DNA from 3 places in the Ruegeria sp. C6 genome. Region 2 is predicted to be linked to each of the others. Evidence: riboswitches for the same ligand, from Rfam matches in the RefSeq annotation. Region 2 holds a riboswitch; each other region holds the start of a gene.
The links. Region 2 has a riboswitch for cobalamin ahead of ACR0MJ_RS08765 (DUF1636 family protein). Riboswitches for the same ligand answer to the same signal wherever they lie in the genome.

Region 1: another riboswitch for cobalamin. It lies ahead of ACR0MJ_RS11670 (DUF1636 family protein); the one in region 2 lies ahead of ACR0MJ_RS08765 (DUF1636 family protein).
Region 3: another riboswitch for cobalamin. It lies ahead of ACR0MJ_RS07830 (hypothetical protein); the one in region 2 lies ahead of ACR0MJ_RS08765 (DUF1636 family protein).

The regions. Positions count from the first base shown of each region.
Region 1 covers NZ_JBQFRW010000003.1:23,004-31,038, forward strand. The annotation lists gene ACR0MJ_RS11650 (ABC transporter substrate-binding protein) at 1-265, shown strand, start outside; gene ACR0MJ_RS11655 (class I SAM-dependent methyltransferase) at 390-1,001, opposite strand; gene ACR0MJ_RS11660 (glycosyltransferase family 2 protein) at 994-2,001, opposite strand; gene ACR0MJ_RS11665 (NAD(P)-dependent oxidoreductase) at 2,116-3,102, opposite strand; cobalamin riboswitch at 3,208-3,414, shown strand; gene ACR0MJ_RS11670 (DUF1636 family protein) at 3,500-3,880, shown strand; gene cobW (cobalamin biosynthesis protein CobW) at 3,877-4,932, shown strand; gene cobN (cobaltochelatase subunit CobN) at 4,938-8,035, shown strand, end outside.
Region 2 covers NZ_JBQFRW010000002.1:236,556-244,590, forward strand. The annotation lists gene ACR0MJ_RS08755 (peroxidase family protein) at 1-1,372, opposite strand, end outside; gene ACR0MJ_RS08760 (catalase family protein) at 1,391-2,458, opposite strand; cobalamin riboswitch at 2,717-2,924, shown strand; gene ACR0MJ_RS08765 (DUF1636 family protein) at 3,027-3,383, shown strand; gene ACR0MJ_RS08770 (ABC transporter ATP-binding protein) at 3,380-4,165, shown strand; gene ACR0MJ_RS08775 (ABC transporter substrate-binding protein) at 4,184-5,131, shown strand; gene ACR0MJ_RS08780 (iron ABC transporter permease) at 5,133-6,146, shown strand; gene ACR0MJ_RS08785 (LysR substrate-binding domain-containing protein) at 6,201-7,094, opposite strand; gene ACR0MJ_RS08790 (GcvT family protein) at 7,350-8,035, shown strand, end outside.
Region 3 covers NZ_JBQFRW010000002.1:46,439-54,473, forward strand. The annotation lists gene ACR0MJ_RS07795 (GNAT family N-acetyltransferase) at 1-146, opposite strand, end outside; gene ACR0MJ_RS07800 (SRPBCC family protein) at 161-628, opposite strand; gene nudC (NAD(+) diphosphatase) at 668-1,651, opposite strand; gene ACR0MJ_RS07810 (bifunctional 2',3'-cyclic-nucleotide 2'-phosphodiesterase/3'-nucleotidase) at 1,848-3,710, shown strand; RNA gene ffs (signal recognition particle sRNA small type) at 3,749-3,847, shown strand; gene rsgA (ribosome small subunit-dependent GTPase A) at 4,007-5,035, shown strand; gene ACR0MJ_RS07825 (alpha/beta fold hydrolase) at 5,072-5,929, opposite strand; cobalamin riboswitch at 6,051-6,271, shown strand; gene ACR0MJ_RS07830 (hypothetical protein) at 6,363-6,770, shown strand; gene ACR0MJ_RS07835 (phosphatase domain-containing protein) at 6,775-7,275, opposite strand; gene ACR0MJ_RS07840 (DNA polymerase III subunit gamma/tau) at 7,448-8,035, shown strand, end outside.

The DNA.
Region 1 (8,035 bases), on a different contig from region 2:
TCTGCCTTCGGATTTTCAGACGACGATGATGCGAACCGCCATGGTAACTGGCAAAAGCCGCTTGCCGGAGGAAGCGGAAACCTTTGTCCGGCACCTGACCACGCTGAATCCGGAATCAATGGCAGCACTGCCACTTCTGGACACGCAGGACTCCACGACCGAAAGCGCAGCGATTGCGCTGGACCCTGCGCTGTTGACGTTCCTCGATACGCTGAAGCGCAGAAAGTTCCTGTCTGCCTGGGAAAGTGCCGCTATTCAAAAATGATCGGACTTAGACAACAACCCTATCCGTCATCGCTGAACTTGTTGCTTAACACTGTTGACGCTGGAAGACATCAGCCAGCCCAGATTACGTCGCACGAATCTATAATCAGAAAAATGATCTCGGCTCAAAGTTTCTCGACGGCCACCTGCGCCCCCATGATGGCCTTGAGCCGCAGCCCCGCAGAATGTGCCCCGAGGAATTCGTGGAACGCACGCATCACGTCATCTTTCCACCACCCTCGCCTGTGATAATCGTCAAGCATGATTACGCCGCCTTCGATCATCTTGGGCAGCAAAGCATCCAGATCCGTTTTTACGCCCTCGTAGGAATGGTCGCCGTCCAAATAGGCAAACCCGATGCTTTGATCTTCAAACAGACTCAGCGCTGGTCGCGAATAGTCGCGAATGATCGAAATTTGCCCCTTGGCAATCTCGGTGCTGTATTTGCCCGTCACTGCCTCGTAAATTCGATCCATATCCTTTTGCGTGCGCGCTCCGGCAAGCGAAGCACCGCCATCCGGGTCTTGCTGTACTTGCCAGGGATCGATGAGGCACAATTTCGAGGGCTGCAGCTCTTCCAGCAGAATCCGCGAAAACTCGCCCTTCCAAACGCCAATTTCAACGCTCAGCCGTCCATGCGGCATGGTCTTGAGCATTTCGCGCCGCAGGGAATCCTTCCGCTCGCGCTGCTCAGCTTGCTTCTTGCGGCGATCCTCAGCAGATACAGCTTCACCCATAGACGTCTTCTCCGGTAGAGGAATTTTGCAACGCTTCAACCAGATCAACCCAGTCCGGTCTGGCTCTCAATTCTTCGGCTTTCGATCTGTGCCACTCACATGCTTGGTGATGGAGGTCTGCCAATTGCGGATCTGCCATCATCTCAGATTTGATGTCGTGCATAGCCGGCATGTGTTCCAGAATTGAGCGATCCTCAACATCATTGTGGTTCATCATGAGCCAGTACTTGAGCCCTTGATCCTGCCCCACATGATTGGTGCGCCCACGGTCGCGCTTGACCAAAAAGCTATCAGTGCTGCGCACAGCATAATGATGAATGCGCGCGAATTCATGGCTGAAACCACGCCATGCTTTCCATTTCACTTGGTCTGCTGGGTACAGGTTCCCGCCCGAATCCCGCCACAACACGCCTTCGTATGGCGCGTCAGGGTTCGGTGCATCTTCTGGATTGATCCTGGGACGATGGGCGCGAAAACGGCTGAATTTTCCGTTGTTGCGGAACAGCGTTTTGAACCCTTTGGTCCGGTGATGCGGATAGCCGTCTTCGGTGGCGGCCAGAAAGAAAGTCTCAGGTACAGGTCGATCAACGAAATCGTTCTGACCCGCGTTTCCGAACATGCGCCAGCAGATCGAGATCGCGTCCGCCACGCCACTGGCCTCAACGAGGCTTCTTATATCACTATTGGGCAAACGGATATTGATATACTCGTCCACATCCAAACTGAGAATCCAATCCGATGACAGATAGCTTGGGTGATTCCGCGCAAGCGAAAATGCACGAACCTGCGGCGCGGCGCGCGGACCCAGTCTGTTTCGTTCGTGGTGAGCCCAGCCAAGCACTTGCAACCGGTCACCCATGGCATCGGTACCATCAGCGCAATCATTGGTATAAATCAGAATGTCATCAAAACCGATTGCGTGGTTGTAGGCCACCCAATCGATCATGAAAGGCCCTTCGTTTTTCATCGTTGTTACGATGAGAAAGGTCTCATTCGTCATAAGTTGTTCTCTTGCCTGTGCCGGTGTTGGACTACTGTTGACCTATTTAGAATAGCCCCAGAATTTTGTCCAACCAGGTCGCCAGACAGCCGCAACGCTTGCCGATTATTTGATCTACCGATTCTGCGGGATCACCTCGTAACCCGGTTCTTCTGGCTCGTCGTCCAGCATCTCGGTTGGGAACCCTGGCGCCTGGATCTCCAGTCCGGTCGCGTCCTCTAGCCGCCTGATGATGTTCGGGGACAGTTCACGCTCACCATATCGCGCGATGCCATCTTCGAAAATCTTGATCATCAATGGGTTTATCTCAAGGGGAACTCCGGCACGGTCGGCGACCTCCTGAAACAGACCGATATCTTTTTTCACCAGGTCCATGGTGAAGGAAATATCGCGCGAGCCGTTCAGGATGACCTGACTTTCGGTCTCGTGCACGAAGGATGTGCCTGACGATATCTTGATCGCCTCATAGGTGGTTCCAAGGTCCATGCCGGCGGCCTTGGCTGTCACCAATGCCTCGGCGCAGGTGATCAGGTTGGCGGTAGCCAGATAATTGGTCAACACCTTCAGAACAGAGGCCGAGCCCAGATCGCCCGTGTGCAAAATGCGCCGCCCCATGGTGGTCAGGAATGGCAGGATACGTTCAAAAGTCTCACGATCACAGCCTGCGAAGATCGAGATATTACCCGTCGCTGCCCGGTGACATCCGCCCGAAACCGGGCAATCCACCGCTGCGCCGCCTCGTTCGATGACCATTGCGCCAAGGCGTTTGACTTCGGCTTCGTCGGTGGTCGACATTTCCATCCAGATTTTGCCAGGGCCGACCTCTGGCAACATTTCCTGCATCACCGCATCCGAGGCCGCAGGAGAAGGCAAACAGGTTATCACCGCATCGCAATCACGCATCAGCTGCGCCGGACTTTCGGCGGCTTTGGCACCTTTGGCGACGAATTCGGTCACCAGATCCGGGTTCAGGTCATGAACCGTCAGATCGATACCGTTTCGTAGCAGCGATCCAGATAGCTTGCCCCCTACATTCCCCAGCCCGATAAACCCTACCTTCATGCGCGGTATCCTCCTGTTCGCATCTTGCTGCCATGCCAGCACGTCGTTGCAGAAGTATCATGCCGCCCAGCGACCCCGACAGGTCGCTTTTTATCCGCTTTTTCACGGATCGGCGCGACTCGCTTGACAAGCAACCCTGCCCTGCCGCATGTCCCTTTCGTTGGTGTCTGCGAGAGCAGATGAAAAGGGAATGCGTCAGCGGTTTTTGCCGTCAAACGCAGCCGCCCCCGCGACCGTGACCGGAGAGGGTGCCCAAAGCCACTGGCAGTATGGCCGGGAAGGCGGGACATCCGACAGAGGCCTCCTCTGACATCCGCAAGCCGGGAGACCTGCCAACGCCCGAAGATGAAACCGGACGGGGTGTTCCGGTGTGGGGCTGTGATCGGCCCGCATGAAACCCCGTCCCCCACGAAGAGGATTTGGGGGGATGAGAGACATGACCGAGACCGCACCGGTCGAACTGCTGGTTTGCACTACCTGCCGTCGCGGGCTGCCTGTCGAGGATGACGCCCAGCGCCCCGGCACGTTGCTGCACAAGGCGCTTGAACAGGCGGGCCTGCCCGAAGGCATTACCTTGAAAGCTGTGGAATGCCTGTCGAATTGCGATGAAGGCTGCTCGATCGTGCTACGCGGAGGACCGGATCGCTGGACTTTCGTGTATGAGCATCTGAACGAGATCGACCATGTCGAAACCATCGTCGAAGGCGCAGCCAAATACCTCGCCACCGAGGACGGTTTGGTCAAATGGCGCGAACGTCCCGAACATTTCCGCAAAAACTGTGCGGCCCGCATTCCCCCGATTGGAGCCCTGAAATGAGCAATCTCGAGAAACTCCCCGTCACTGTGATCACCGGCTTTTTGGGCTCGGGCAAAACCACACTGGTGCGCCATCTGATGCAGAACCCGCAGGGCAAGCGTCTGGCGGTGGTCGTCAACGAATTCGGCGATGTCGGCGTCGATGGCGATATCCTGAAGTCCTGCGCCATTCCTGATTGCCCGGCGGAAAACATCATGGAACTGGCCAATGGTTGCATCTGCTGCACCGTGGCCGATGATTTCATCCCGACCATTGAAGCCCTGATGGCACTAGAGCCGCGCCCCGATCACATCCTGATCGAAACCTCCGGTCTTGCCCTGCCAAAACCGCTGCTGAAGGCGTTCGACTGGCCCGATATCCGCTCGAAAATCACCGTCGATGGCGTGATTGCTCTGGCCGATGCCGAGGCCGTGGCCGCTGGTCGGTTCGCTCCGAATGTCGAGGCGGTGGATGCGCAACGCATGGCAGATGACTCGATTGATCATGAAACTCCCTTGTCCGAGGTGTTCGAGGATCAGATTTCCTGCGCCGACATCATTCTGCTGACCAAGCCCGATCTGGCTGGCCCGGAAGGCGTTGCGAAAGCGAAAGAGATCATCGCCGCCGAAGCGCCCCGCCCCATGCCCGTGGTCGAAGTGGCCGAGGGTGCCGTGGACGTCCGCGTCGTGCTGGGTCTAGAAGCCGCGGCCGAGGATGACATGGACGCGCGTCCCAGCCATCACGACGGCCATCACGATCACGAGCATGACGATTTCGAAAGCATCATCGTTGAACTGCCCGAGCAAATCGATCCGATTGATCTGGTCGCCAAGATTGAACGATTGGCCAACGAGTTGAATATCCTGCGCGTCAAAGGCTATGCCGCCGTTCAGGGCAAGCCCATGCGCCTACTGGTTCAGGCCGTCGGTGCGCGCGTGCGTCACCAATATGACCGCCCGTGGGAGCCCGGCGAAGACCGTCGCTCGCGCCTTGTGGTCATTGCCGAGCATGACGATATCAAAGAGGCCGAGATCCGCGATATCCTCGTGGGTGTAACCGAGGCTGCCGAGTAAGACTTATGCACGTCGTCTTCCGCGAAAGCCATGGGCTCGAAGAAACCGAGACCCCGACCGATCTGGGTCAGAGCCCGGCGGACCTTGTGGTGCTGTCCTTTTCCGACAGTGACCTTGGCGCTTTCGCGGCGGGATGGCATCGTGGAAGTGGGCCTGAAGGACGCATGCCAACGATGCGGCTGGCCAATCTGACGGCGCTGAAGCATCCCCTCTCAGTCGACACATATGTCGAGCAGACACTGGAGGGCGCAAAGGGCATCCTGATCCGTCTGATCGGTGGAGTGCCCTATTGGGCCTACGGCTTGCAGCAGGTTCTGGCGCTGGCGCAGGCCAAAGGGATTGCACTGGCCGTGCTGCCCGCAGACGGTCGCGAGGATACGCGGCTGGATGATTACTCTACCCTGCCTGTCTCGACCCTGCGGCGGCTGGCGCATCTGTGCGACACCGGCGGTGAGGTCGCAGCGCAGGCCGCTCTGGCGCAGATGGCACTGGCTGCGGGGTTGTATGCAGGTCCGGTCATGGGCGCGAAGACCATCCCTGAATGCGGTGCCTGGTGCCCAGATCGCGGCGTGATCCCTGCAGAAAACGCTCTGCCCGGTGATGCGAAACGTATCATCGTAACCTTCTATCGTGCTTATCTGACCTCGGCGGACACAGCCCCAATCGCAGCGCTGATCCGCAGCTTGCGCGCGCGAGGTTTTGAGGCCGTCGGCCTGTTTGCCCCGTCGCTCAAAGCACCAAATGCCGCCGATTGGCTGCGCGAGACTATTGTGGCGCTGAAGCCTTCGGCGATCGTCAACGCCACCTCATTCTCAGGCAAGGGCGCATCAGGCACCTCACCTCTCGATGTGGCAGAGGTGCCGGTCTTTCAGGTCGCGCTGGCCACGTCACGCCGCAAAGCGTGGGCCGAAGCGGAACGTGGCCTTTCACCAGCTGATCTTGCCATGCATGTGGTCCTTCCGGAAGTGGACGGGCGGATCAACGCGGGCATCGTATCCTTCAAAGAGCCGGGCAAACGCGACCCGCATCTCGAGTATTCTCGCTTCGCTCATCGGGCTGAACCCGAACGGATCGAAGCCATCATCAACCGCATCTCCGGCTGGCTGAACCTTCACGACAAACCCAAAGCGGAGCAGGTTCCGGCGCTGGTACTATCGACCTATCCCGGCAAAGACTGGCAGATGGCACATGCAGTGGGTCTGGATGCGCTGGCCTCGGCTGAGGCAATGTTGCTCGATCTGCAAGGCGAAGGGTATGACACCGCGCCTGCCGAGCCGATTGCTGAAACTCTTCTTGATGCCCGGATTTCATGGCCGCTAGAGGATTATCAGGCGGCGCTGGCGGCGCTGCCGGAAACACTCCGCGCCGATCTCAATAAGGTTTGGGGCACTCCCGAAGACGACCCTGCTTTCACAAATGGCGCGTTCCACTTCACTGCGCTGCGTCGCGGAAAGGCTCTGATCGCGCTGCAGCCCGAGCGCGGCACACCCGAACTGCGCGATGACGACTATCACGATCTGTCGCGCACACCGCGCCACGCCTACGTCGCCTTTTACTTGTGGCTGCGCAAAGGATTGGTCGCGGATGCGCTGATCCATATCGGCGCGCATGGCACGCTGGAATGGTTGCCGGGAAAATCAGTCGCCTTGTGCAACGAATGTTGGCCCGAGGCGTTAATCGGCGATCTGCCGGTGATCTACCCCTTCATAGTCAACGACCCCGGCGAGGCCGCGCAGGCCAAGCGTCGGATCGGGGCGGTTACGTTGGGCCATATCCCACCCCCGATGAAGGAAAGCGGCACACCAGATCGCATGGTGCGGCTGGAATCGCTGTTGGACGAGTTCTCGAACGCGGACGGGCTAGACCCCAAACGCCGCGATCGCCTGCAGGAAGATATCCGGGACGAGGCGCAGGCGATCGGGCTGGAAAGCGATCTTGGCCTCGATCAGGCCACCTGTACCGCCGAGGCGATCACGCGCATTGACCGATTTGTCTGTGACATCAAGGAAAGCCAGTTCGGTGATGGGCTGCATATCTTTGGGCGCGTCCCCGATGTGACGGGCAATTTCGACACTGCCCCCTCAGCCCAAGCTGAACGCTCTGCGCTGATTGACGCTTTAGCGGGCAAACGGATCGAGGCCGGGCCGTCCGGATCCCCCTATCGCGGGCGTACGGATGTTTTGCCGACCGGGCGGAATCTATATACGACCGACCCACGCTCGGTTCCCACGCGCGCGGCCTACACACAAGGCGTCAAGCTCGCCGAAGAGCTGGTTCGGCGGCATCTGCAGGAAGAAGGCGACTACCCCAAGGGCTTGATCGTCGATCTATGGGGTTCGGCCACTATGCGCACAGCGGGCGAGGAATTCGCCATGGCGCTGCATCTGCTGGGGGTGAAGCCGGTTTGGGATAAAGGGTCTGAGCGGGTCTCGGGCATCGAAGTGTTGCCGATCACCGATCTCAGCCGCCCGCGTCTGGACGTAACACTGCGCGTCTCAGGTCTTTTCCGGGACGTGTTCCCGACGCTTTCGGCGCTGTACGGTCAGGCTGTCCGCGCATTGACCAAACGAGATGAAGCACCCGACTGGAATCCTTACGCCGGTCAGGAGCCTGCGGCGCGGGTCTATGGGCCAGCCCCCGGCAGCTATGGTCTGAACATGACTCATCTGTCCGAAACCTATACGGATGAGGCACGCGTGCAAGCGGGTGAGGCTTGGCTTGATGCCAGTTCCTTCGCTTTGGAAGGTGAACACATCGCGCAGGATAAGGACGGTATCTCGCAACGCGTCGCCAACGCCGACAGCTTTGTGCACCTACAGGACCTGACCGAGACGGACTTGTTGCTGGCCAATGATTATGCCACGCACGAGGCCGGATTTGCTGCCGCCAAGAAAATCACCGGCGGTACTGCACAGCTTTATCATCTGGACAATACCAACCCGGACAACCCGCGCGCCCGCACCCTGCCCGAGGAAATCAGCCGCGTCGTTCATGCCCGCGCCGCCAACCCGGGCTGGATTGCCGGAATGCAGCGGCACGGGTTTCGGGGTGCCGCTGAAATCGCGGCGACGCTGGATCATATGGCATCTTTCGCGCATCTGTC
Region 2 (8,035 bases):
GCCGGCTCAGGTCGGCAATCAATTCTTCCGCAAACGGCTGATCACCAATCATCTCAGTAAAGCTTGAATGCGGTTTGCGGCAGAAATGATGACGATAAGTGTTCAGCGACGGAAGACGCGCCTTACGCGTCAGGGCAATTGTAGCTTCGACAGGGGCAGGAGCACCGGGCGCAGGCCTTTGGAACAGGAAATCGGGCGTGTTGCGCAGCGACATGCGGGCCGCAGGTTGGCGCGACAATGATCGGATCATTTCCGCCAAGCCTGTTTGTTCGACCAGTCGTGGATTGAATCTGAACCCCTCCGGGCCAACTTGTGCGCCGTCGATTATGAATCGCTCGGGAATCATCGAATGCCAGCGGTAGAGCAAATTGAACTCAATCGCGATCTGGTTGGAATGATGCCACGGTTGCCAGCGATTGACGCCAACGGGTAGTTTGAAAGGCATATTGGCGATGTGGGCGATGTAGTCCTCAAGCACAAGCTTGATCAGCAATGCGATCAAGGTGCAGCGTGTAGTCTGGAACACACGCTCTTTATCCCAGCCTGATATGCCGCGCTTTTGGCGCCACAACAGATCGGCAAAGGTGTTATGGGCACGCAACATCAGTGTATTGATCGCGATATAGCCTATGGTACCATTGCCATTATCGAGCCCGGTTGCATGAAAATCGAGCAGTATCTGGTCAATCGCGTGATCGCTGAGACCCGGATGCGCCCGTTTCACCGCATTCCACAGCTTGCATGGATCGTGAAGGGGCTTTCCGCAATTCTCGCCAGTGGCAAGACTGCCATCAAAGGGGGGCGCAAGCTTAACACCACCGGATTGGTTCTTTTGAAACAGCTTCGGGGCCCACATCTCGCCTTGTGTATCCAGACGAAAGGCCAACCGGTGGGTTAATTCATAGGTATCGGGATCGCGTTCGCGCAGCATGTCGGTCTGAAAATCGTTCAGCCCGTAGATTTGGCACAGATCGACCTCGTGGTTCGAATCCGTCTGATCAACCGGTCCCTTCGCCCCAAAGGTGCGCAGGAAACTGTCAGTAAACCATTGTGCGGCCGAGATAAACAAAAGTGTCGATCCTTGCGGGCACATCAAGGTAAGCGGGCTGCCATCCATTTGTGTCCGTCGGCGAAAGAGATCAACAACTTCGCTTTCCGACGGCAGGACGGGTGAGAGGTCTTCTGGCGTTGTATGCCGACCGATCCAGCGATGGGAAAACACGCCGGGCCATGTCGTGTAGTCTGCGCCCATCGTATAGGGCCGCGGTCGGTGGATCTTCGCGGCGTTTGCAAGCCTGATCGCGGCCAAATAGCTCGTAACGGGTGGGGAGATCTCGAATCCGAGTTTGATCAGATCATCAACGTCCAGCATCAATACATCTCCGTTTGGTCATCGATTCGGGAACCGGGCGCGGGCCAAGCTCAGATAGGTTCTGAGCCGGATCGCATTAATCGGTCCTAAAGGTTCGTGATCTGCCGTGACACGCCAGGGCGAGAAGCTCATCGCGTCTCCATTCTGCGGATCAAATTCTGCACCTTTGGGAATCGTGATATCCGCCACGGGCGTGACGGTATGATGGTACGGATCAAGAGGTGCATCTGGTTGCGGGTCGCATGCCCACCCGATGCGATTGTCGAGCACATCGAATTCGTCGGCCGGGCGCGGGGGCTCAATCACACACAGCTCGAAGTGATTATCTCCATCGGCCACATCTTGCCGCAAACACTGCCCGATCCCATCTGGGTCGTCTACCGGATGTGCCGGAATTTTTGGTTTCGCGCTGCGGGCCAAGTATCTGACCGTTAGATCGGGGCCCAGCCGATACGGTGTTGTCGACCAGAAATGGACCTCAAAAGGCGAGTGCATATAGTTCGAGGCAAAACCACTCGCGACGCGAAACTGACGCTTGCCTTCACGAGTGAGGAAGGCGCGAAATCCTGCGCGCAGCCCTTTGGTGATCAACCTAAGGCTCCATTTTCGTCGCCCTTTGATCGCGTGCTGGACCGCTTGTAATGTGGCGACAAGCCTGCCCAATCGCTCATATTCATCGGGGACGTAGCTGGGAAACACATCCTGATCGACCAATACGAAATCGAACTCGTCGCTGAGTTGTGTGGTCCCCAGATGCGCAAGTGCCTCGGCGTCGATCAGCTTGGGGCCTGGCACGTCAAAAAGCTTGATCGCCATCCCGTGGGCATCCGATTTCCGGTCATCCAGATGCGCGCCGTTGGAAAAGCGAAGTGCGGCTGAATAGGCAGCGGGCTGTTCAAACAGGCCGTGACGGAACTGTTCTGGTAGATCGTTTCTGACAGTGAATGTTGCAGCCACGCACCCGTGACTGCGCCCATGCTGAGCCCTTAAGCGATGGCCTTTCCACCGTGCAACGGCCTCGAGATTGTGGTCAATGACATCATCAACAATATCCGGCGGCAATGCGTTTTGCGAAACATGCGTCAAAGAACCGTCTCCTTGGATAAACCCAGGCAATGATCAAACAGGGGTAAGGCGCTGACAAAGCTAAACCTCTAAATTTGTTCAGCTTACCTCAGATTGTCTAATTTCCAAACACACCAACTATGGACAGCCGTGGCCAGACAAATTCGGCGCGCAGCCCAACCCATTCGGTTGGTGCTACGGACACGTGGTTGCCCGCGCTCGATCCTCGACCAGAGTTGGGTGCCTTCGACTTTATCATTGACGTGTCCGGTGTTCTCGGGCACTCAATCGATTGATGGTTCCCGGTGGTGTTGCCGCGGGATGAAAAGGGAATACGGTGAGGTTTGCCAAAAGGTGCCAATTCCGTAACTGCCCCCGCAACTGTAAGCGGTGAGCAAGGCCAAACAGCCACTGGTCCACAGGGTCGGGAAGGTTGGCCGAGCGCGGACCCGCAAGTCAGGAGACCTGCCATCAGATGTTTAACCAACCCGGGGCGGGGCGTCCTGGAAGGAGGCTTTGATGGCGCGTCAATCGCGTGTTTACATTGTCGGCAGCTTCCGCATGCGCTTGGAAACAAGTGGAGTGGACCATGCCAGATACGCCTGATCATTTCATTCTAGTCTGCGAAAGCTGCACTGAAGGGCTGCCCCTTGATGAAATTTGCGATGCGTTGACCGGGAAATTACATCGCAGTTTTGCGATCCGCGCGTCGTCTTGCATGGCAGGCTGCGATAGTCCCAGAACGGTTGGGTTCCAGGCCGTAGGAAAGGCGCAATACCTTTTTGGTGGCATTCAGACCGCGGATGAGGTGCAGGCGCTGGCTGAGTTTGCAGCGCAGTATCGTGAAAGCCCGGATGGCTGGACAAATGCCACTGATCGCCCGCAGGCGTTGTTCAATAAAACCCTCTCGCGCATGCCGCGGATCGAACAGGGGGCATCGCAATGACGTTGCGACCCTTTCTGATTGCCGAAAACCTTGAGTATTATGCCCTTAACGGAGATGTCCTGTTGCAGGGCGTCTCGTTCGAGTTGGACGAGGGTTCCATTCTAGCCATCGCCGGCCCGAACGGGGCGGGGAAAACGACGCTTCTCAATCTGTTGTGCGGCGCTGAGCCGCTGGCACTTGGCGATGTTCGGATCAAAGGACGCAGTCTGAAACAGCTCTCCGCCAAAGAGCGTGCGCGCATGATCGCAGTGGTAGGTCAGCAGGAACTGCCCGATGGACGCTTGGCGTTACGCGATTATGTTGCGCTGGGGCAAATACCCATCCGTGCGGACCGCTCTACCGAAGGCCACGCGCAAGAGCTGGACCGGATTTTAGACCTGACCGGTCTCGCCAATCTCGCGGACAAGCGCATGGCCCAACTGTCTGGAGGCGAACGTCAGCGTGCCCATATCGCACGTGCTTTGGCGCAGAACCCTTCGTTGCTGTTTCTGGACGAACCGACCAACCATCTGGATCCTGATGCAAAAGGGCGGATGCTGTCTTTGGTCGCCGAGCTTGGGATCACCGTGGTCATGATCGTACACGATCTGGTCATGATCCCCGAATTCGCCACACACGTGGCGCTGATGAAATCGACCCTCATGATCGAGTTTGGGTCGGTGGACAAGGTGCTGACACCCGAAAGAGTCCGCGAAACTTTTGGCGTTGATTTCCTCTGCTTTCTCCACGAAGGCCGCGTGATCCCGGCGCTTGATATTCGAAGAACCACAGTCTCAACTTAGTCGAAGGAACACACTGAGATGAAATACATCTGGCCCGTGGCGTTGGCCACCGCCATGGCAAGCGGTGCTGCTGCGCAAGAAGTCACCGTAGACAACTGCGGCGAACCGCTGGTTTTTGATACCGCGCCCAAGCGCCTGGTTGTGCATGACATGAACATGACCGATATGGCCTTTGCATTGGGTCTGCAGGACAAGATCGTCGGCCTGACCGGCATCACCGGCTGGTACAAGACCAGCCCTGATTTTGATGCCCTGCGCGGCGACATCCCCGAGCTTGCGCCGAAATATCCGACCGTCGAAAACCTGGTGGCGGTTGAACCCGACCTGTTCTTTGCCGGTTGGTACTATGGCATGAAGCCGGGTGGTGATGTGACCCCAGATACATTGGAACCGTTCGGAATCAAGACCTTGGTTCTAACCGAAAGCTGTGTCCATCTGGACAAGGATCGCCCCGAAGCCAGCATGGATCTTCTGTTTGGCGATGTGTTGCGCTTGGGCAAGGTGATGCAAGTCGAAGACAAGGCCGAAGCTCTGGTCTCGGGCTGGAAAGAGCAGCTGGCAGCGATCGAAGCCAAGACTGCTGAACTGCCCAAGCCCCGCGTCTTTCTTCTGGATGGTCCTGCAGATGCTCCGTTTACCGCCGGTAAATTCGCGATTCCCGATGCGATGATCACTGCCGCCGGTGGTGAAAACGTCACTCATGACATGGACACGAGCTGGGGCCGCACTTCGTGGGAGGCCGTTGCCGCATCGAACCCGGAATTCCTGGTTTTGTTGGATTATCAGACCGGCAATGGTGCCGAGGACACCTTCAAGTTCCTGCAGGAACATCCCGTCATGTCGCAGACTGATGCCGTCAAGAACGAACGCTGGATCGGATTGCGCTACGAAGAGCTGACGCCCGGACCGGCAAATATCGAAGCGATCTCGAAGATGGCGCGCGCGATGCATCCGGGTCAGAGCTGATATGGGCCGATTGGGCCTGACGTTGTTGCTGGGGGCGGTCGTTCTGGCCGCCCTTTTGCTGATTTCCACAATCTACGGCACAACCTCGATACCTTTGTCCGAGACCTTCACCGCAATCTTGCGCGGTACCGGGTTGCAGGACGGAGAGATGTCGCCGCTGCATAGGATCGTATTCGACCTGCGATTGCCCCGCGCGTTGTTTGCAGCCGTGATCGGTGCCGGGCTGGGCATCGTTGGCGTGGTGCTGCAAACGACCACACGTAATGACCTTGCCGATCCATTTCTGTTCGGCCTGTCCTCGGGTGCGGCAGCGGGGGCGGTGTTTGTAATTACCGTGACCGGAGATATTCTGGGTTTCTGGACTCTGCCTCTGGCTGCCTTTTGCGGCGGTCTTGTGGCGTCGGGCATCGTGCTGGCGCTGGTTCATGGGCTTCGCACCAGCGCACCGGAAAAGCTGATCCTTGCGGGTCTGGCTGTGTCATTTTTGTTTTCGGCCATCACCAACTATCTGATCTTCGCCGGTGATAGCCGCGCCGCCCATTCTGTCATCTTCTGGATGCTGGGGGGGCTGGGCCTGGCCCGTTGGGAGACGTTCCCGCTGGTGTGCATCGGTCTGCTGCTGATCCTGAGCTATTCGCTTTATCGCAGCCGTTGGTTGGATGCGCTGCTGACCGGGGATTTGACTGCCGCAACTCTGGGTGTGCCGGTTCGGGGTCTGCGGTTCAGCATGTTTTTCACCGCAGCTTTGGCAACGGCCGTGTTTGTTTCCGTAGCCGGAGTGATTGGTTTTGTCGGTCTGATGGTGCCGCATATTGCGCGCGGGATCGCAGGTCCCCTGCACAAAAACCTTCTACCTACCGCCGCTATGGTTGGTGCTGCCTTGTTGACCGGCTCTGACATTCTCAGCAGGCTTCTGCTGGCTCCGCAGGAATTGCCGGTGGGGATCGTCACAACTTCAATCGGATCGGTGTTTGTGTTCTTGCTTTTATTCAGGACTGCGAGAAATCAACGGTAAGGCCCTCGATCTTCGCTCCCAAGATATTTCGTACTGATCAGGTCTGAGCCGAGTTTAAACCTTTCCGTCAGCCGCTTGGCCGAGCCACTTGAACACAAGCTTGGCGCGGTCGGATGAGGTGTTGTGTAGTTTCACGTAGAAATCCAGTTGCGATGAGATGGTTTGCGGCAACAGTCTGACCAGTTTTCCGGATGCGGTCAGCTCCGAGGTCAGTCCCTCCCATCCCAGCACTGCGCCCATATCGTCCTGAGCGGCCTGAAGCGCAATCGTGTAATTGTTGACCCGATGCGCGGAATTCAGCGGGCCTTCATAGCCCAGTTTACGGGTCCAGGCCCGCCAATCGGTCCAACCGGTATCTGGTGCATCAAGATGGATGAGCGGCACTTTGGCGATCTCGCCGACATGCTCGATTGGGTTCTGTTTCGCAAACCGAGGGCTGCATAAGGCCATGATGTTGTCGTGAAACAAGGTCTTGATAATCCCTGAATCCCGGCGTGTATCACCGTAGTGAATGCTTAGATCACATTTTGAGGTATCGACCCCGAGATCGGTCACAACTTGTGTCACAGAAACATGGCCATGCGTTTTCCAAAACTGGGCAAGCCGTGGTGTAAGCCAAAGCGAGCTGACCGCCGTAGAGGAACGGATCGTCACGCCTTTGTGGTCATACTGTCGGCGCAACTGCCCAAGGGCCTCGCTGATCCCTTCAAGGCCACGTTGAAGGGCGACCAGCAAATAGGCTCCGCTTTCGGTAAGTTCGACGCCGCGATGATGGCGCAGAAACAGCGCGCATTGCAGCTCGTTCTCAAGCGCTTTGACCTGATGGCTGATCGCTGCGGGCGTAACATTCAGCTCTTCAGCAGCAGTTTTGAAACTCACATGCCGCGCTGCGGTTTCAAAGCTGATCAGAGAGCTTAGGGGCGGAAGATCATATGGGCGGTTGGGCAAGATGTTTTGACCTGTGACAAGTTGAAAACCCGATAATAAGAACGCAATCAGCAGCGATTTGGCTTAGTTCATCTTATGCAGAGTGAATCTTTTTGCAATTGCCCGCCAGCAGTTCAATGTGAAAATTCGCCACAACCGTTTGAGACATGATCTAGGGATGTGCCAAGGGTCCTCAAGCCCCTTGGACATCATATCGATCTTTCCTCATGCAATTCGATCCCCGGTTGGTCGTGCACAATTTGAAGGAGTTGCAGTATGCAGTCACATGCAAAAGTCGTGGTTGTCGGTGGTGGATGCGTCGGGGCGTCAATTCTATATGGGCTGACCGAACATGGATGCTCTGATGCCGTTATGCTGGAACGCACCACACTGACCTCGGGTTCGACGTGGCATGCGGCTGGTTTGCTAGTAACCTTTGTGCGGTCGCACAACGTGTCGAAGATGACGATGGAAACCATCCGCATCTATACCGAGGTGGAAGAGAAGATGGGCAGTTCGGTCGGACTGCGTAAGGTAGGACAGCTGCGGGTCGCCAATACCGAAAAGCGCTGGGATGAGTTCCAGTCCTATATCTCGATTGCCGAAGCTGCGGGCGTGCCCTGCCAACTGCTGACGCCGGAGGAGATTGCCGAGATTCATCCCTTGCTGAACCAAAGTCCAGATATTCGGGGTGGTATTCTGCACACGGAAGACGGCTATGTGAATCCCGCCGACATTACCATGGCGTTGGCCAAGCTCGCGCGGGATGCCGGCGCCAAGGTATACCAGAACACCGAAGCGCAGGCTTATGAGAAGCTGGACAATGGCCACTGGAAAGTGACCACCAATCAGGGTGAGATCACCTGCGAGCATCTGATCTTTGCCACCGGCAACTACGCCCGCGAAAATGCGCGCCGCGTGGGGCTGGACCTGCCATGTATCCCGATCGTTCACCAGTATTG
Region 3 (8,035 bases), 190 kb from region 2:
TCGCAGATGTAATGCGTCAGTGCAAAGGCGCTGTCGGCGGGCTTGGTCCGCTTTCCAGCCGCTACAAGCGCTGTTAGCACACCGGACAAGCCATCCGCATCGGCTTCGACAGCGTCGCGTATGATCGGTCTCGTTAAAGTGCTCATCTACTTCTCGGTTGTCAGACACCATGGAGGTGTCGTTCCTCCATATCGCGCGCGAATTCGCTGAGACGGGTCTGGAACTGCCGCCTGAATCGGGATTGCCCTAACTTCAGGGATTGAAGCAATAGGCGGGCGGGCAGCGTTTTCGCACCCAGCGATGTTTCAACGCGCAGCCGTGTCCGACGTTGGGAAAGCGCCAAAAGCTCGATCACCGTGTCGCCGTTCATTCCCTTGCTGCTGGACTGGAACCGCATCAAGGACGGGCGGTCGCATTCAGTCATCTCGATAATGATATGACGTGGCTTGCCACGTATCTTGAATTCGGTCTCCCAGGTTATTCCGGCCTGCGGCACAACCGACCCCGTGACCCGACGCACATCGACCCCGCGCCGCAAGGCTTTGCGTTCAAAGCGTTCAAAATCCGAGACCATGTTGAAGACCGTCTCGATCGGGACATCGATATCTTCCTGCGCTGAAAACTGCATGTTTGCTTTTCTCTGCCCTAGATTGGGTTCAGTTTCTCGTCAGTCCAACGTGTCTGCAAGCCAGTGTTGCAACAAAAAGTGCGCAATCGCACCTTTTCGGGCAGGCAACAGCTTAGGGTGATCCCCAGCGAAGGCCTGCATCATCTCTGTCCGTGTGACCCAGATCGCATCCTCGATCTCGACCGGATCGATCTGGATATCGCGCGATAACGCCTCGCCTGCGCATCCAAACATCAGGGATGCGGGAAATGGCCAGGGTTGGCTTGCGAGATAGCTCACCGCGCCCACGGGCACGCCGGCCTCTTCCATCACTTCGCGCCGCACAGCGGCTTCCAGCGTTTCACCGGGCTCAACAAAACCAGCCAAAAGCGAATACATGCCTTCAGGCCAGCCCGGAGAGCGCCCCATCAGCACCGAATTGCCATGGGTAATCAACATGATGACCACAGGATCGGTGCGCGGGAAATGCTGGCCGCCGCAGGCCGGGCAACTGCGCTGCCATCCACCCTGAGACATCTCGCTGCGGGCACCACATCGGGCACAGAATTGATGCGTTTCGTGCCAGCCGATCACCGCCTTGGCGGTTGCCGCAATCTCTGCGTCTCGTGGGTTGAGGCGCGTCATGATGCGGCGCAGTTCGGCAAAAACATACCCCTCGGGCAGGTCAGGGTGCTGCTGTTCGCTGCGGTCGACAAAATCTCCGACACCGGATAAATCCAGCCCTTCAGCCGCCCAACCCGAGATATCCATGGCAAAAAGCGGCGATCCATCCTCGGATTTTCCGAGGAAAATCGGTTGCTCGATCACACCGCCCGGGCCCTGATCGAGAATCTTGTGCTTCATCGGAAGCCGGACGAGCCGGTCCAGTGCCTCACCCTCAACCAACAGTTTGCCGCGCCACAGCAACACACATGTTGCCAAAGGGTCACGATAAACCTGTGCCAGTTTGTCCGCGTCGCCGCGCAGCAAACCCGCCCGATCCAGTGCCGAGCCGCCAAATGTCACCTGTTCTGCGCGTTTCATGCCTGCCGTTCCTGACTGCCGCGCAAAGGGCTGCCACGTCTTACCTGATCGTGCAACGGGTATCGACCAAACATTTTTCGACCCTGCCGCGGAATAACCGCGGCATCGCCCCGGAAATTGCATTAAATCGACCTCATGGTGAAAGCGTTGGCACACTGACAGCTAGAAGTTTAAAATATTGAAATCAAATCATTTAATGCGACAACGAAGAGATGCGGATGATAGCGCACGGATGCGAATCCTTGCTACATCCGATCTACACATGCACCTGACGTCATATGATTACTATTCGGATCGCCCCGAACCTGCGATTGGTTTGACCCGTACCGCCAGCCTGATTCACGAGGCGCGCAGACAGGCTGAACGCGATGACGCCCTTGTGCTGTTGTTTGACAATGGTGATAGCCTGCAGGGAACGCCATTTGGCAACTGGGCAGCTGAAAACGTGCCAGACGCCCATCCCCTGCCACGCGCGTTCAACACGTTGAACTATGACGCGATCGGATTGGGCAATCACGATTTCGGATTTGGGCTGGAACTCGTCAATCGCATCGCTCGCCAAACCGCCTGCCCAATGATTTGCAGCAATATGCAAACCACTCAGACCGAACAAGGTTGGGATGCACACACGATTCTGCATCGGGTTGTCAGACTAAATGGACAGGACACCGCAATCCGCATCGGGGTTCTTTCTGTTTTGCCCTCTCAAACCGCACAGTGGGAAGCACATCTGCTAACGGACCGGGTCGTGGTAACAGACATTCTGGCCGCTGCGCGGCGCGCTGCTGAATATCTCAGCGTGCAAGGTTGCGACCTGATTGTCGCCCTTGCGCATACCGGACTGGGATCGGCAATGGCCGAGCCGGATATGGAAAACGCGATCATCCCGCTGGCCGAGATGCCGCTGATTGATGCCGTCGTCGCAGGCCACACCCATCTGACACTGCCCGGAAAGGCGCATGATGGTTATCCATTCGTCGACAGTACGCGGGGGCTTGTCCATGGAACGCCGGTTGTCATGCAGGGTTGGGCCGGGTCTCATCTTGGGATCATTGATCTGACACTGCAAAAAGATACCACCGGCGATTGGCGCATTACAGGCAGCCATGTCGAAGCACGGGCAATCGCTCAATCGGGCACAGAAATACCCGAATGCCCAAGGATCACAGAGCTGTTTGCGACCGGCCACGCTGCGACGCGCAAAAGGGTGACCAGGCCAGTGGGCACAATCCCACACACGCTACACAGCTACTTCTCATATTGCTTACCGGATCGCGGTCTGGCCTTGGTTGCGGCGGCTCAGGCCGCTGCCCTACGCCCGCATTTGGTCGATACCGACTGGGCAGATTTGCCGATCATATCGTCAGCCGCCCCGGCAAAGTTCGGCGGGCGCGCAGGAAGCAAGTACTACACGGATATCCCCTCAGGCGAGATTTCAGTTCGACATATCGCCGATCTCAGTGTCTTTCCTAATGAATTGCGCGCGGTGCTGGCCTCAGGTTCTCAGATTCGGGACTGGCTTGAGATGTCAGCCGGGCTGTTCCATCAACTTGGATCAGACGCCCCGATCGATCTTGCCGATCCTCAGCGCACGGGCTTCAATTTCGATGTCCTGCATGGCGTCACCTACCAGATCGATCTTTCGCAACCGGCGCGGTTCGATACGCTCGGTCGAGTGATTGATCCGGCATTTTCCCGCATTCGCAACCTGGAATTCGATGGGCAGCCGATTGCGCCTGACCAGAGTTTCCTTGTCGCCACCAATAACTACCGCGCCAATGGCGGTGGTCATTTTCCAATTGCGCGACAAGCCCGTATGATTGACCTGCCTCAGATCAGCATACAGGATATTCTATGCAAATACGTCGCGGGCACATTGCCCGCCGACCCACTCGCGCATGCACCGCGCCCCTTTTCTTTTGTACCAAACCAAAGGCAGGGCGCGATCCTGACAACGGGGCCGCGCGCGCTACACCATGTTGCAGAGCTTGCTGAGTATCATCCACGCATTCTGCCCGACGATGCGGATGGTTTCATGCGTATTCATCTGACCTTCTGACGGGTTGCCATTTTCAGGGGATGCACCTATATCGGCTTTGAGAGGTTGGCGCGGGCGAGCGCCTCGCCAACCTGGTCAGGTCCGGAAGGAAGCAGCCACAACGAGCCCCGCTTGGGTCGATGTCCAACCTCTCACTTAGAACCTATCAGCCGCAGGAGGGCGTTTATGATTGTAGCAAAAACCCTTCGGGCAGACCGGTTCTGATCCTTTCCGATCAACTGATTGCCTGAACACGTCGCCGGCGGATGCGCGATTGCCATTCGACGGGATTGCTGTTTCTGATCACAGGCAGACCAATGTTACTTTCCTTATCGGACCTCGGATGGTCCTCTCATTTCGCGGCTCAGCATACGGCTGATCCGTCTCTTCTTCCGTATCGCATCTCGGCCGTACACCGGGATCGACTGATCGGGCTGAGCCCTGAAGGTGAATCGCCTTTGTTATCTCCGGATCAATCAACCGGTGCATATGCCGTCGGAGATTGGGTTCTGGTGGATGAAAACAAACGAATACGCCGTATGCTGGACCGGCGAAGCCTGCTTCAACGCCGAGCGGCAGGTACCGGAGCTGCAGCGCAGTTGATCGCTGCAAATGTAGACGTGCTGTTCATCGTCAGTTCCTGCAACGCCGATTTTAATCTGCCACGATTGGAGCGGTATCTTGCGCTGGCGCATCAGGCAGGCTGCTATCCGGTGGTCGTTCTGACCAAATCGGACATGTGCGATGATCCGAGCCTTTATGTAGATCAAGCCCAATCGCTCGCCCCGTTTCTGACGGTACTTGCGGTCAACGCGCTGGATCACGGCGATCTCGAACAAGTTCTGTCGTGGTGTCCGAAAGGACAAACCAGCGCCTTGCTTGGATCATCCGGCGTTGGGAAAACGACGCTCGCCAACGGGATGACGGGGCAGGATCAGGCCACCGCAGGTATTCGCGAAGACGATGCGCGCGGCAGGCACACAACAACTGCACGCGCCTTGCATCGCATGCGCAATGGCGGCTGGCTGATCGATACGCCCGGCATGCGCGCGTTGCGTCTGCTGGATGCGCAGGAGGGGTTGGATGAGGTATTTTCGGACATCTCAGACCTCAGCCTGGATTGCCGCTTCTCGGATTGTCAGCACGAGTCTGAGCCCGGATGTGCGGTGCAGGCGGCAATCGACGCTGGTACGCTTGATCCCGCGCGGCTGGACCGCTGGCGCAAGCTGCGGCGCGAAGACCAACACAATTCCGCTTCGGTGGCGCAGGCCCGCGCCCGTGACAAGGCTTTCGGCAAGATGGTGCGCAGCGTGATGCACGAGAAAAAATCCCGTAAAGGGCTATAACGAAGCTGGGCACCGACCTACCGGTGCCCAGCGCTATCAGGCGATCAGCCTAGGCCAGACTGCCGCATTCCGTCTTGCGAATGCACCGATATGGCCGATCTTGGACACTCCGAATTCGCTTGGTGCAAGCAGATGGCGCCCGGCTTTGGGTCCATAGAGATCGGCAAGACGCCAGACAGCATCCGGCGGCACCATTTCATCATCTGCGAAGGTAAACAGATCGACACGTTTGCCCAAGTCTTTCCAGCGGGCGGCGGGCAGTGTCGTGCCGATCTCTGGCACATAGCTTTTGGGGGCGGTGCACCATTTGCGCCATTGCCAATAGACTTGGGCAGGCAGGTCCGATCCAAACCCGACCAACCGCCCGGGCAGGTAGCCAAGCGCCTTGACCACCAGCGGCGCGTGACCATACCAAAACAACGCCGCCAAAGCGCGATAAGGCCAAGGGTGATCCGCCAGCGTTACCAGACCCGAACAGACACAGATCATCCTGTCAATCTGATCGATATCGGGTTGGATCGGGCCAAACATTCCGCCCAAGGAATGACCGATGCTCCATAGCTTGGCCTGCGGAAACCGTCGGCGCATCTCGGCCCGGGCGGCTGGAATGTCGATCAACGCCCAATCGGCCATGGTGACATTTGACCGCTTTTGCGAACCCACCAAAGAGTGACCAAAATCCCGGTAGTCATAGGTCAGGCAGGCCATGCCCTGTTCTTCGGCAAGCCATCGGGCGAAGTACTGATAGTAATCCCTCGGCACCCCAGTCGCACCGTTTATGACGACCACCTTTTCGGGGTCGGCAACCGGACGGTAAAGCCGCGCCGACAACATTGCCGGGTCGGACGGGATCTGAAAATCCTCGGTCACAACCGCCAGCTGCGTGTCCAACATGGTGCCCTCCAATACCGACTGAACTGATCAGTTCACCCGAAGCGCCTCAAGTCAAGGTTGACGTGGCTGGACCGTACGTCACTTGCCTGACGCAATCTTCTTGACTCGGGCACGGCGCAGCCGCTAGCCATGGCGCGATGGTTCTCGCGCCCAATCGGGCCGGGATGAAAAGGGAACACGGTGCGGTTCTGCCCGGATAAATCCGGAAAGAACCTAGTCCGAGACTGCCCCCGCAACTGTAAGCGGAGAGCAATGCCGAGATACCACTGGCCTTGAAGGCTGGGAAGGTCGGCAAAGCGATGACCCGCAAGTCAGGAGACCTGCCATCGGATGTAGAACCGAAACTCGGGCGGGGTGTCCGGGACGGGTTTGATCGTGCTCCGCAACGACCAACCTGTGCCACGCCCTCGCCTTGCGCGCGGAGGGCGCATTGATGATCTGGAAGACCAAAACACACGAATTCACGGCGACCGTGTGCCAACGTACTGGCGCACCCTGCCCCGCATTGGCGCAGATGGCGCGGGCTCTGACGCAGGCCATGTCGTCTGCACAGCCGATCACAAAACCTGAGTTCGAAATTGAAGGCAGCATAGACCTGTCGCACTGCCCAGAGGGGTGTACCGCCCGCTTTCGCGCCCAATGTGATCAGATCCGCGTATTCTGCGGCGCCGATCCTGAAACTGCGATCGACCGGCTTGATGACTACGCTGACATGATGTTCGGGACCGAGTTCAGCAGCCTGCCCTCTGACCTGCTGAGGAACCATCCGTGCGCCATGCTTGAGGCTTCGCTTCTGGTACCACATACCGGTGGCGAAATCTCGCCACATGTTGGTGTCTAGGCCGTCAAACGGCTTGAACACGGGCCGGTTCAACGGCCCAAAGCATCTGGGCATTTGTCTCGACTGCGCAAGGACGCACCGTACGCAATCGCTTCAATGCCGCCTCAGGCCGTTCACCGCATTCAACCATCAGACGCAGAACCACCATCCCGGATCGGCCACAGCCACCACGGCAATGCACTAGCACACGGCCACCACCTGACAACGCCTGACGGGCAGTCGCGCCAACGCGGGGCCAGCGCTCCACAATCTCCTTGGGTGGCGTGCCAAAATCTTCGATCGGCAAATGCACCCATCTGCTGGCACGCCCCTGAATATCAGCGCCAAAATTCCGCGCACCATCCTGAATCATCTCGACCTCAGTGGTCATCGAGATCACAAGTCCCGGCTTCCAGTCTGCGATAAGATCAAGGTCTTCTGTATACGTTCCTCCACGCCCAGGCATTGAGGACAAGGCCAACGTACCTCCGCCAACCTGCAACGCATAAACCACCAGTTGCGACATAATCTCCCCCCAAACAAACTTCACCCAACAACATACTGGTCCAGTAAATAGAATAGAGTGGATTTTAGCCGCATACCCACGCATTCCAAAATGAAAATCGTCCCGGCTGGCTGTGGACGCGGGCGGCGGGGGCCTCTACGCTGCGGCGTAACGCGAATCCGACAGAGCAGACATGACCGAGACGCCCAGCCCCGCCTACCAGGTTCTTGCCCGCAAATACCGCCCCGAAACCTTTGCCGATCTGGTCGGTCAAGACGCCATGGTGCGCACTCTGAAAAACGCCTTCGAGGCGGACCGGATCGCGCAGGCCTTCATCATGACCGGCATCCGCGGTACCGGCAAGACGACGACCGCTCGGATCATAGCCAAGGGTATGAACTGCATCGGTCCCGATGGCAGCGGCGGCCCTACCACCGAACCCTGCGGTCAATGTGAACACTGCGTAGCCATCATGGAGGGCCGCCATGTCGACGTGATGGAGATGGACGCCGCCAGCCGCACCGGTGTCAATGACATCCGCGAGATCATCGACAGCGTACGCTATCGCGCTGCATCCGCGCGCTACAAGATCTATATAATCGACGAGGTTCACATGCTGTCGACCAGCGCTTTTAACGCGCTGCTCAAGACGCTGGAAGAACCCCCCGAACACGTGAAGTTCATCTTTGCCACCACCGAGATTCGCAAGGTCCCGGTGACCGTCCTGTCCCGTTGCCAGCGCTTTGATCTGCGCCGGATCGAGCCGGAGGATATGATCGGA